DNA from 3 places in the Pseudoalteromonas ardens genome. Region 2 is predicted to be linked to each of the others. Evidence: predicted binding sites of a transcription regulator. Region 2 holds the regulator's gene; each other region holds the start of a gene.

Region 1 (4,395 bases), on a different contig from region 2:
TGCCGAAAAGCATGCTCAGTCAGCTCAGGAATATCATGCATCACATAGTAGCCGCCGATCAGCATCCAGATCAGTCCGGCCGCCACCAGCACAGGTTTGGATTTACGCATGTGAAGCTTCTCTTCTAGCATGACCAGAATATAAGCCAGTACAAAGATAGCGATACAGATCCAGCCAAGGGCGGCCGAGGTGAGATCGATGGGTGTTGCAACGTGGTTGGCCGCAGCCGACATTGCTGCCGGGTGCCAGAGCATAAAGATTAAGGCGAGCAAAACGTAAAGCGAGTTTTTCATGTGTTATCAGGTCCGAAACAGGGTTAAAACGTGGTTAACTTGAGCGCGGCTACTTGATAGCACACTTTTCGCTCCATCTGCATTCGACACAAGTCTAAGCCCACCGCCTTACTTAGAGTTGCTCTCACCCGCCAGACAACAAAAAACGGGTGTGTAACCACTGTCACACACCCGTATGATAAGATGATGAAATTTTATCAGTTGACCACAGTTCAGTGCCAACTAAGGGTCTTTACGACTGATCCGCTCAATCATCAGGATCAGGGCTAAGCCCGCCACAGCCAATAAAGCGCAACTCAGAACATAAGGTTCCTGGCCAGATAGACGAGCAAATTCTCCCGGCAACACATTGGCCTGCGTTAACGGCTTCTCTATCCCCTTGGAGTTAGTGTAGGTGGTTAACACTTGCTTCCAGGGCCATAATAAGTTCAGTGAACCAAGCAAAAACCCACATAGCAAGGCAAAGGTGACCTGCTCGAAGCGACTAAGTAACCATGACAACAGACGTGAAAATGCCATCAGACCAACCACACATCCCCCCAAGAACAAAGCGATCAACATCACCTGCATCTCATTGACCGCACTGAGTACATGGCCATACATTCCCAGTAATAATAAGATAAAGCTACCGGAAATACCGGGTAAAATCATGGCACAAATTGCGATTGCACCAGCGGCAAAATAATACCAGGTCTGTGGCACCGCTTCGGCAGGCGCCAAAGAAGTGATCACATAGGCAATGACCGCACCTGCCAGACACGCACTGATGGTTGGCAGGCCCCAGCGAGAGACTTGCTTGCCAACATGAATAAACGAGGCGATGATCAGGCCAAAAAAGAACGACCAAACAAACAGCTGATGATGCTCAAGTAAATAAGTAATAAGTTTGGCCAAAGAAGCAGCACTGGTCAGCAACCCCGCAAATAACACCACCAAAAAAGTGCCGTCTATATGTTGCCACGCAGCCTTTAAACCATTGCTTCTGAGTGTTTTAATGGCGTCCAGATTGACACTTTTAATTGCCCCAAGCAGACGGGCATAAATACCAGTAATAAACGCAATGGTACCACCAGACACACCCGGTACTACGTCGGCGGCGCCCATACCTGCCCCTTTAAAAAACAACCAGATAAAGTCACGTTTGGTGTCAGTTTTATTGCTCAAAGCACTCTCCATCGATTTCTTCGGCACGAGTTTACCGAAATTTTGTGGCGCTGCACATAGTGGCAACCAGAATGTCCTCAAGCTTTGCGGTAAATTGCCGATACAAGGGCATTAGCAAGGTAAGGTGCGCAAACATGCTTAATTATTCCCGGTTTTTTCTGACAGTCAGTCTGATGATAAGCCTGGTCGTGATAACACCGACTCAGGCCGCTGAGCACCAGAGTCCACCGAGTAAGTCCTCACAATTTGACAGCGATCTACGCTACTGGCTGAGCAGCGAAAAGCTACTAACGATTAAAGATGAAGAGCAGGAAATCTCCGTTTTATTCTCAGAATATATGGCCGCACCAAAACGTGGCATCATTGTTTTGTTGCCCGGGCTGGAGCAAAGCCAACTCTACAATAATGGCTTAAGTTACTTACATCAGGCGCTAACGGATGATGGCTACGACACATATACCTTGCCGGTACCCGACCTCACAAGCAACGGTGACCTTGCAGCGGGTATCATTGACGCCCAGCCCAATGAAGTAACAAGTTCGGCGATCCCGGTGCTCAGTGAACTGGCACTGGACAATTATAAGGCCGCTTTGATTGCCCGATTTGAAGCCCTCTACAAAACGCTGGCGCTGCGTCAGCAGGAGCACATTGCCATAGTGGCATTTGGCAACAGTGCAGGTCTGTTTGCGGAGTATCTGGCCACTTTGCCCAGCGTTCGGGTTGATGCGCTGATCACTGTGAGTGCTCAGCTGGCCAATGCACAACGAAACAGCCATTTGCCAGCCAGTTTGTCGCTGGTCGCACCAGCCCTGCTGGATGTCTTTTACACATTCGACAGCCCCCTGGTTCTAGAAACCATAGACGATCGTCGCCGCTGGGCCAGACGCAACAGCAAGCTCGATTATCGCCAAAGAGAGCTTTTTGGAGAGCAGCATCAGCCTTTACAACATCAACGACTGCGTAAAGAATTAACCGGGTTTTTGCGCCGGCTTTAGTCTGAATTAGAGGCTGGCTTAACTGCTGCGTTTTTGTTTTAGCAGTTCATACGCGGACTGAATACTCTGGCTTTTTCGCTTGGCAATTTCCATCATGTGCTCGGGCAGACCCTGAGAAACCAACTTGTCAGGATGGTGCTGTGCCATCAGTTTGCGATACGCGCGTTTGATGTCTTTGTCCGATGCGCCATCACTGAGACCCAATACCGCAAGCGCTTCGCTCCGCGATACGGCTGATGACTGAGGTTCACGTGCCGAATCACGCTGTTGTCTTTGCTGACCCCCACTCTGACGTTGCTGAGATTGCTGTGATTGCCATTGAGCACGCTGCTGACGAAAACGAAACTCAGCCTGGTAGCGCCGCAGCAAGAAATTAAATTGAGTCTGAGAAATCCCCAGATACTTACTCACTTCGCGCAGCAGTGTCTGCTCCTGCTGTGATACATGGCCATCCGAAAACGCCATCTGAATTTGAATTTCCAGAAACAACTGCAATAAGTCATAACGCCTGGCAAAAGCTTCTCTGACTTCCCGTACCGCATCTTTCACCGAAAAATCCGCTTCTTTGCCCGCTCTGAAGGCATGTTGTGCTTCGCGTCGATCATCACCCGCCAATGCCATTTCATCCATAAAGGCCGTTGCCGCGCGGATATGTACCTCGCTGACTCTGCCATTTGATTTGGCGATATGGCCCATCACAGAAAAGCAGCTGGAGAAAAACAGCGCCTGGCGTTCACTGAGATCGTCACCATTTAAAAAGCCCTGGAATCCGCCCACTTTGTCAAAATCCTGTTTCAGGCTTTTATCAAACAAGTGACCCAGATAAAACCCGAGAATAGCGCCCAGCCACTTGCCAAACATAAATCCGAAACCCGCCCCCAGCAACTTACCCCACATATATGTGCTCCACTGCGTTGTTGATCTCAACTAACCGCTCAGGCGTGCCAATATCGTGCCATTGCCCCAAATAAAGCTCCGTTGAAATGCTCCCTTGTGCCAGACCCGCTCTGAGCATAGGACCCAGAGCAACAAATTGTTCCTTCACTTGGTTAAAGAAGTTTTTGTGATACAAACCAATACCTGCAAACGTATAAGCCTGAGTAGAGGCACTCTGATGTGCCAGTGGAAAATCTCCGTCCGGATTATGAGGTGGGTTTTCTACCAATACCAGATGGGCCTCACCAGGTAACAGGTGCAAACGCACCAAGTCGTGCACAGCATAATCCGTATAAATGTCGCCGTTGATCACAATAAAGGTGTCTGCATCATCACACAACAAAGGCAAAGCCCGGACGATGCCTCCAGCTGTTTCCAGCCCCCCTTCAGGTTCATCACTGTATAGAATTGACACACCAAACGCACTGCCATCAGCGAAGTAATCACGTATTTTTTCGCCTTGCCACGCCAGGTTAATGACGATGTCGGTGATGCCTGCATCTGCCAATCGTTTTATGTGGTATTCCAGTAAGGGCTTACCAGCAACCTCAAGCAAGGGCTTTGGCATAGTCGCCGTCAGCGGCATCATGCGCTTGCCTCGCCCTGCGGCCAAAATCATTGCTTTCATTTTTGTTGTTCCAGCTTAGCCTGTACCAGGGGTATTATCTCGGATTGCAAACTGGTTGCAAGCCATTGAAATGCATCAACACACTTTGCTGTCTCATAAATGTACTGCAAAGTTGGCAGAATGTTATGTAAATAACCTGGCTTGCCATCTCGTAAATATAAACGCGCAAAGATCCCAGTCGCCTTGAGGTGGCGCTGTAACCCGGTCAGTGCCAGCTGCTGCTGATATTCCGCAAAGTGACTGTGCGGTGGCAGCAGCCCGGCTTCACGCAATACCTCAAAACTATAACGTTGCAAATGGGCCAGTTGCGCCTCAGGTAATCTGTAGTAACAATCTTTAAGCAAGGACACCACGTCATACGTTACCGGACCCTGTACCG
Region 2 (4,395 bases):
CTCGAATTCTTCTTCAGAAATCTCGTCTATGCTGTCCGCGCTATCACTTGCAGATTCATCAACGGGAGCCGCAGGTGCGTCAAACAGCACGTCATCCGCACTGGGTGTCGCTACAACCGGTTCAGGCTCAGGATCTGCTGCAGCGGGGGCTGCAATCACTTCGTCTTCTGATTCTGGCTGACTGAGCTGATGTAAAACTTCCAGTAAGTGTGGATCAGCGGGCTCTGGTTGCTCTCTGTTTTGAATACACGAGAACATCTCATTGATGGTATCGAGTGATTGTAAAATCACATCCATCAATTCTGGTGTTACCTGACGCTGCCCCTGACGCAGGACATCAAACACGTTTTCCGCACCGTGACAAGCATCTACCAGCTCAGTCATGCTCAGGAAGCCAGCGCCCCCTTTAACGGTATGGAAACCACGGAAAATCGCATTTAACAGCTCTTTATCTTCCGGGTTGTTTTCTAGTTCGACAAGCTGCTCAGATAACAGTTCGAGTATTTCCCCAGCTTCAACAAGAAAGTCTTGTAAGATATCTTCATCGACTTCAAAGCTCATTCGCATACTCTCCTATTAGAAGCCCAAACTAGACAACAGGTCATCAACTTCATCCTGCCCGGATACGACATCATCTCGAGACTCAGCGTCCAAAATTGGACCCTCAGGACCTGATAACTCATCAGTAACGGCGGGGGCTGTAGTTTGTGCCTGTGGCTGGGCTGCAGTTTGTTGACTTTCATCTGCGCTGCCGAATACGGTCAACAAGTGAATTAGGCTGTCTTCAACTTCACGAACCAACTCAATGACACGCCGGATAACCTGTCCGGTTAAATCTTGATAATCTTGTGCCATCAACACATTGGTCATCAGATTTTGTAATTCATCTGTACGGCCTTTTGACGACTGCATAAAACTGTCAAGATCGTGGCACAAGGATTTGAACTCTCCAAGCTGGATATCCCGGCTCATTAATCTGTCCCAGGTGGGCTTAATTTCAGAGAGTTCATCGGCTAGTTCTTGGGCTAAGGGAAGACTTGCTTCTACGGCATCCATGGTTTTATTGGCAGCGCTTTCGGTCATCTCCATGACGTAATTAAGGCGCTGCTTGGCATCTGGAATGGCTTCTGTCGTGAGATCAGATAAACGGGTATCTAACTCAAAGTTCTTCAACGACTCATGAAGTTGTCGAGTTAGCTTGCCCACTTCAGCAAAAAGCTCTGATTGTTCTTTATTGGTGGCCTCAATTAATATCTCATCAGCCTTTTCCTGCTCACCTTGTTCAAGGTATTCAACGAGCAGTTTAGCCTGTTCCAGAGTTATCTGTGGCACAGAAGATGTTGACATAAGCCTACCCTTTTCAATACTAGCCTAAACGTTCGAACACTTTTTCTAGTTTGGTTTTCAGGGTGCCTGCCGTAAACGGTTTAACGATATAACCATTAACTCCAGCCTGGGCAGCAGCAACGATTTGTTCTTTTTTCGCTTCCGCTGTAACCATGAGTACTGGGATGTGTTTAAGCTTATCATCAGCACGAATTGCACGAAGCAAATCGATACCTTGCATGCCTGGCATATTCCAGTCAGTTACGACGAAGTCGAATTCCTGATTTTGCAACATTGGAAGTGCCGTACTGCCATCATCAGCCTCTTGAACATTGGTAAAGCCTAAGTCTCTTAGCAGGTTTTTGATTATTCTTCTCATCGTAGAAAAATCATCAACCACGAGAATTTTCATGTTCTTATCCAAAACTTCCTCCGGTGAGGTTTGAACCTATATTGTAAAACTAACTCTAATTGATCCAGTCATTGATCTTTGCACGAAGCTTGATCATTGCTTGACCGTGAATCTGACTCACTCGAGATTCGCTGACCTCTAAGATCGCACCAATCTCTTTTAAATTCATCTCATCGTTATAATACAAAGACAACACCAAAGCATCGCGCTCAGGTAAAGTCTTGATCGCATTGACTAACGATTCGTTAAAGCGCTCATTTTTAACATTATTGAATGGTTTGTCTAGCGCAAAATCGTTGCCTGCGGGAGAAATTACGTCTTCATCTACCCCCAAGTCTTCGATGCCGATCACTTTACTTGCATTGACATCATGTAAAATATGATGGTACTCATCTAGCGTAATATCAAGTTTTTCAGCGATTTCAGTATCTTTTGGTTCCCGTCCAAGCTGTGCTTCTAGCTCAGCAATGGCCTCTGCAACCATGCGACCGTTTTTGTGTACCGAGCGGGGCGCCCAGTCACCACGGCGGATCTCGTCAATCATTGCGCCACGAATTCGAATTCCTGCAAAGGTTTCAAAGCTCGCCCCTTTGCTCGCGTCAAAATTTTTGCAGGCTTCTATCAGTCCAATCATACCTGACTGGACTAAATCATCGAGCTGAACACTGGCTGGTAATCTGGCTAACAAATGACAGGCCACCTTTTTCACTAAAGGCGTATGACGTTCCACCACCTTATGCAGGTGGTCTGTCGTTTTATATCCCGCCATGCGGTTGACCGGTGAAGCCATCTTTAACCGTTTACCAATTGCTCAATAAAGAATTCCAAATGACCTGAAGGTTGGTGGGGAATGGGCCACTTGACAGCTTTGCTTGCCAGGCCTCTAAATGCCACAGCAGCAGGTGAATTAGGATAAAGCTCAACGATGGTTTTTTGACGGCGTGAAGACTTACGCATATTTTCGTCAAATGGGATCGTTGCAACCAGCTCTAAAGCGACATCTAAAAATCGGTCTGTAACCTTGGACAACTTTGCAAATAACTCCTGCCCTTCTCTTAAGCTCCGCACCATATTGGCCACAATTTTGAATTTGTAGACGCCATGTTCACGGCTTAATACTTTGATAAGCGCATACGCATCGGTAATAGAAGTCGGCTCGTCACACACTACAACCAGTACATCCTGGGCAGCTCGGGAGAAGCTCAGCACCATGTCTGAAATGCCAGCCGCCGTATCGACGATTAAAATATCAAATTCGCTGCTAAGCTCACTGAAGGCACGGATCAGGCCAGCGTGCTCGGCAGGCGTTAATTCGACCATGTTTTGTGAACCTGACGTTGCAGGCACGATACGGATCCCAGCCGGACCCTCAACTAAGATTTCGTCTAGCTCGCATTCGCCAGATAATACATGAGATAAATTCTTCTCGACCCTCAAGCCTAGCATGACATCACAGTTAGCCAGACCTAAGTCAGCATCAAGCACCAAGACCCGATTACCCTGCTGTCCTAATGCGATGGCAGTGTTGAGGGATACATTGGTTTTACCTACTCCACCTTTACCACCAGTCACTGCGATTACTTTTACACTGTGGTTATTTTTTTGGTTCATTCTCCGCAGGCCACTTGCTTGATCTAAAACTGTATTAATCATACATTCCTACTGTCTGGGACGCCACTGGTACACGTCGCGAATGTTGTGCTTTTGTTCTCTTTAAATACAATTGCTCAGCCTTTTTGACTAACTTCTGAGCGTTTGCCACGCGAATGTCCTCAGGCACTCGCTGACCATTGGTAAGATACCCTATTGGCAGACGATTTTGAATCGCTATGCTAATTATCTCACCTAAACTTAGACTTTCATCAAGTTTTGTAAAAATACAACCACTTAAATTGACTTTTTTGAAGTGGTTTACGGTTTCTTGCAGTACATGCATCTGAGCAGTCGCACTTAATACCAGGTAGCTGCGAATGTCAACACGGCTACTGCGCATCAGGGTGTTTAACTGCTCCGTCAGACGCAAGTCACGCTGACTCATCCCCGCCGTGTCTATTAATATTAGACGCTTATTGCGTAAATGATAAAGAACCTCTGCAAGTTCATTGGCATCTTTTACTTGCTTAACAGGACAGCCGATGATCCGACCATAGGTTGCCAGTTGCTCGTAAGCACCGATACGATAGGTATCCGTTGTGATCAGTGCTACATTATCGGCACCATATTTCTGTGCGCCCAGCGCTGCCAATTTTGCAACTGTCGTGGTTTTGCCAACCCCTGTTGGTCCGACCATGGCATATACACCGCCCTGACGCAGAATATCGTTGTTCGTTGTATGCATTTGATTGACAACCATATTCAGCAGTGCGTTCCACGCTTCTTTACGAGAAACGTCATCAGGAATAAAGCAAGCCATCTGCTCTGCGACTTCCGCACCAATTCCCATACCTTTAAGACGCTCAACCAGACAAGCGCGGGTCGGATCACGACGTGCCATTTCCTGATTCATCAATCCAGACAACTGGAATTCAAGTAGCTGACGAATAGCGTTCATTTCATCACGCATGGAAGACATTTCATCGTCGTTGGCTTTTTTCTGTGCCGCTGGTTCGTCACCAAAGCCCTGATCAAGGTCATCTCCAAATTCCCAGGAAGTAGCT
Region 3 (4,395 bases), on a different contig from region 2:
TTGGAGTTGTTGCGAGACGTATTAGAAAACGGCACCCAGAAAGGGGACCGCACTGGTACAGGTACGCGCTCCGTATTTGGCCGTCAGATCCGTCATAACCTCCAGGATGGTTTTCCGCTGCTGACCACCAAAAAGTTGCACTTTAAAAGTATTGCCAATGAGTTGATCTGGTTCTTAAAAGGGGATACCAATAAAACCTGGCTAAATGAAAACGGCGTTAAAATCTGGGATGAATGGGCGCTGGAAAACGGAGATCTGGGTCCGATTTATGGTAAGCAGTGGACGGCGTGGCCGACTAAAGAAGGCGGTGAGATTAATCAGATTGACTACGTTGTTGATACATTGAAAAACAATCCTAATAGCCGTCGTATTTTATTTCATGGCTGGAATGTTGAGTATCTGCCTGATGAGTCCATGAGTCCACAGGAGAACGTAGAGGCTGGTCGTATGGCGTTGCCACCTTGCCACTTGCTTTATCAGTTCTATGTAGCAGATGGCAAATTATCCGGCCAACTGTATATCCGCAGCTCAGATATCTTCCTGGGACTGCCGTATAACATCGCCAGTTTGTCTCTGCTGGTGCATATGCTGGCACAGCAGTGCGACCTAGAACCTGGAGAAGTGATTGTGAGTTTTGGTGATTTGCATGCCTACTCAAACCATATGGCGCAAATTGAGCAACAGTTACAGAGAGAGCCGAAAGGCCTGCCGACACTCAATATTCTGCGTAAGCCAGAGTCTATTTATGATTATCGTTTCGAAGATTTTGCAATAGAGGGGTATGATGCCGACCCCAACATTAAAGCGCCTGTTGCGATTTAATGTACAAAAGACGTAATATGTTGTTGGCGGCCAGTGAAGGCCGCTTGTTATAAAAGGAGCACGACAACGATGTTGATCCATTCCAGCATGTGCCATCAACGCACCAGAACACCTGCGATAACGCATGTGATATTACTTGCAGGCACTGTGCTCTTATCTGCTTGCAGTTCAAATCCATCACCGGATGAAGAGGCTGAGGCGCTTGCCCGGGCTGAATTAATCAAAACCTACAATCAGCACAAAGCCAATATTGAACGAGTCGCTAAGATGGAGCAGGACCTGTCTCAGCTGCTGACTTTGTTGTCTGAATCCAGTGGGATTAAGCCAATTGAAGAGCAGCTGGCTCAGTCAGAAAAACCCGTTACTACCCACCGGGCAGAGCAGACTGCGGTCACCAATGCCTTTACTACGCCAGGACAAAGTCTGTTTGTGGTGCAATTTGGTCGTCATCTGTTAGGTACGCGTGCACAGGCACAGAATCAACGGATCAAAGCATCTCTATCACTCATACAAAGTTATTATCCTGAGATATTTAATTCTGTTTCAATTTATTCACAAACGCCGGCGCAAAATGGGTCCCAATTCTTCCTTACACAGGCTTCAGGGTTTGGTTCTGAGCAGGAAAGCACCTTGTTTTGTCGTTTAATTAAGGCCAGTGGTCAACCCTGTAAATTAGTTAACTGACTAAAAACACTTGAAATAAAATTAAAGGTTTTATATCTAGGTACGATATATTAGACATCTATTTAGTGTTTTTATTCAAAGTCGAGCACCTTTCTACCCAAGGGCACTCGAATAATGATAGAAAACAACTATAAAGTTGTAGTTTTACGTGTGCATTGATGATGCGATGCACATGGAGTTTGTTGGCCGACTACGGATACGGCTATTTGATAAAAAAGGACCTACTGATGGAAAAGTTAATGAAAAAGTACTCTCTACTCTCAATTCTGGCTGCAATGCCGGTACTGACTACTGCACAGCCTGCAGAGTTCAAAGCGTCAGTTACAGTAAAAAATGTCTTCACTTTTGAAAATACTGAGCCGCTGAGCTTTGGTACAATCCGTGCCAGTGGTGACACTGGTGGTGTAGAAACCGCCACCCTGATTATTTCTGCAAACCCAAATACGGCACCACGAGCTGCTTCTACGGATGTGGCTAAAGCCGAAATTGCGATTCTTGAGCCAGGCAGTCCCGCTAAGTTTACGGTTGATGGCGTCGCACCTTATGCATCGCTAACCATTACTGACCCAACAGAAACGGATGTGCTACCACAAAGCCTGCCACCCGGCACGCCGAGCTTCAAGCTGAGCGCTTTTACATATTATGTGACCTCCGGCACTACCCCTGCCGCTGCAACAACGACACTTCAGGCAGATGCTGAAGGTAAAATTGCCTTTAATGTGGGCGCGACACTCACCACGGAGAGCGCGGATAAGGGCAACTACCTTGATGGTGAATATGAAGGTACGTTTAACGTAGAGCTAAGCTACTAGTGTACAGAGGCGGGCAAGGTGCCCGCTGGTCACCCATGAAAGTGCTGTTTGTGCTTTTGGGCTTGTTCTTCAGCTGGTGCTGTCAGGCTAATATTGTACGTAATGCGGACCTGAATTTCGGCACCATTATTGTGGCGGACCCCAGTGTTGCGAGCAGTGTTGTGGTGTCACCAGGCGGTGGCACAAGCTCGTCGGGCAGCATTCATGTGATCAAAAAAGGGCACCCGGCTGAACTCCTGCTGGAATCGTTTCCTGCGGGTGTTTATCTGAATATATCGACTGATTTGCTCAATGACCAATTAGCGCATAGTAACCTCATCACAGAGGGGAAGCTGAGTGTGACTAAGTTGCATCATTCTGCCAGGGTATTCACTGACCGGGATGGCCGCGCCCGTCTGTTAATTGGCGGTACGTTACAAAGTCAGGCTTCAGCAGCGCTTTATGTAGATGGTCAATATGCAACGACAGTCAGTGTCGAAGTAAGCTATTAACTTAGCTTTTAGCCGGTAACACCGGCACTCGCCTCCATGAGCAGTAAAATAGGCAAAATTCAATGAAGTATATTACCCACATCGTGTTGTTCGCACTGCTGTCATGTACAGCACACGTGTACGCGAACTTACTGATTTCCCCCACCCGGGTTGTCTTTGATGAGCGTCAGCGCAGTGCCAAGGTGTTTCTGATCAACAGTAGTCAGGAATATAAAACCTATCGTCTGAGCTTTAAAGAAAAACGGGCATTGCCAGAGGGTGGCTACACAGATGTGTCTGAGCAGGAAAACCCTATGCGTCTGAGTGGGTTGCTCAGAATGACACCAAAACAAGTTCGTCTTGCGCCTGGTGAGCGTCAGGTCGTGAAGCTGGCGTTGCGTCGTCAAAGAAACATGGCAGCGGGAGAGTACCGCTCGCACCTGTTCTTTCAGGCATTACCTGAGAAAAAAGATCTGGATCAGGCTGGGGTGGGGATCAGGCTCAATATGATCATGAGCTACAGTATCCCGCTGATCTACCGTCAGTCTGCATCCTCACCTCAGGTGTCCATTGATGCAGCCACTCTGAATCGCGGTCAGGCGGGGCAACTAGAAACGGTTAACCTGATTTTGTCGCGCAAAGGGGATGCCAGTCCTTTTGGTGGTGTGCGCGTTTTCTGGCGCGCTCAAAACGGGGTAAACTGGGAGGAGGCGGCACTGGTTAACAGCTTCAGCATTTATCCGGAACTCAGTCAGGCGCAGTTGCAGCTGAAGCTGCTGGCACCAGAGATGTTTCAGGGAGCGCGTTCCGGGCAGCTAAAAGTGGTTTATACAGGCAGCGGTGAATATAAAGGACAGTCATTTGCTGAGCGTATTTTCTCCGTTACTGTGCCCTGAATGCAGGCTCGTTAATGGCTAGAATCGTACCATGCGTGGTATTCGCTGTGATTTGCGCAAGTACAATGCCAGCACATGGGACCTCACAACAGGATTTCTCTGAGGTTCTCAGTACGCTGCAACGCATACAGGCAAAACTGTCGCAGTCACAAGCCAGTCTGACGGTGAATAATCAGCCTGCGCAGTCAGGGATCCCGGAAGGTGAAGACCTGTTCTTATCTGTTTATGCTGACGGGGTGTATCTGGGTGAGGTGTTTGCGGTTAAAAGTAAGCGCGATGCGCAAGTTGAATTGCGCAGCTTGTTTGCGGTGCTGGACTTTGCCATCAGCGATGATGATAAGCCTGACTATTACACCGGCTGGTATCTGAGTCCTGAGCGTACTTTTTTACTTGATAGTGGGCAAAAACGAGCGCTGGTCAATGACCAGGAATATCGGCTTTCAGAGCAGGATATCTCCCATGCACAGGGCGAAGTCTTCGTTGAGTCTGCGTTGGTAGCAGACTGGTTTGGGTTGAATCTCCAGTTTAACTATACCGATCAAAGCTTACTGGTGCAGTCTCCAGTGCCGCTGCCAGCATTGGAACGTCAGGCACGTGCTAATCGTAAGATTGCTCAGCATAGCGCCGGCTCAGCTTCTAAACTGGCCTGGAAGCCCAATCCTTATCAATTTTTATCTTCTCCCTTGATGGATATGCAGTTTGGTTATCGTC

What was found. Region 2 encodes FliA, which starts transcription of late flagellar genes. Its sites were predicted from a motif close to CTAAAGNTNNNNNNNNNNNNGCCGATA; they were not measured.
Region 1: QNM19_RS10030 (DUF3530 family protein) is a predicted target of FliA. The motif match lies at 1,534-1,560, and genes of this name have one in related genera.
Region 3: QNM19_RS15775 (DUF4402 domain-containing protein) is a predicted target of FliA. The motif match lies at 1,528-1,554, and genes of this name have one in related genera.

What each region holds. Positions count from the first base shown of each region.
Region 1 is NZ_JASJUV010000002.1:1,140,346-1,144,740, forward strand. It holds gene nhaD (sodium:proton antiporter NhaD) at 1-233, opposite strand, end outside; gene QNM19_RS10025 (polyprenyl-phosphate transporter) at 516-1,469, opposite strand; gene QNM19_RS10030 (DUF3530 family protein) at 1,592-2,452, shown strand; gene djlA (co-chaperone DjlA) at 2,471-3,349, opposite strand; gene murU (N-acetylmuramate alpha-1-phosphate uridylyltransferase MurU) at 3,339-4,016, opposite strand; gene QNM19_RS10045 (aminoglycoside phosphotransferase family protein) at 4,013-4,395, opposite strand, start outside.
Region 2 is NZ_JASJUV010000006.1:236,129-240,523, forward strand. It holds gene QNM19_RS18295 (chemotaxis protein CheA) at 1-561, opposite strand, end outside; gene QNM19_RS18300 (protein phosphatase CheZ) at 577-1,347, opposite strand; gene cheY (chemotaxis response regulator CheY) at 1,367-1,750, opposite strand; gene QNM19_RS18310 (RNA polymerase sigma factor FliA) at 1,794-2,528, opposite strand; gene QNM19_RS18315 (MinD/ParA family ATP-binding protein) at 2,531-3,391, opposite strand; gene flhF (flagellar biosynthesis protein FlhF) at 3,384-4,395, opposite strand, start outside.
Region 3 is NZ_JASJUV010000005.1:52,462-56,856, forward strand. It holds gene QNM19_RS15765 (thymidylate synthase) at 1-822, shown strand, start outside; gene QNM19_RS15770 (hypothetical protein) at 892-1,506, shown strand; gene QNM19_RS15775 (DUF4402 domain-containing protein) at 1,746-2,318, shown strand; gene QNM19_RS15780 (DUF4402 domain-containing protein) at 2,354-2,809, shown strand; gene QNM19_RS15785 (fimbrial biogenesis chaperone) at 2,872-3,684, shown strand; gene QNM19_RS15790 (carboxypeptidase regulatory-like domain-containing protein) at 3,699-4,395, shown strand, end outside.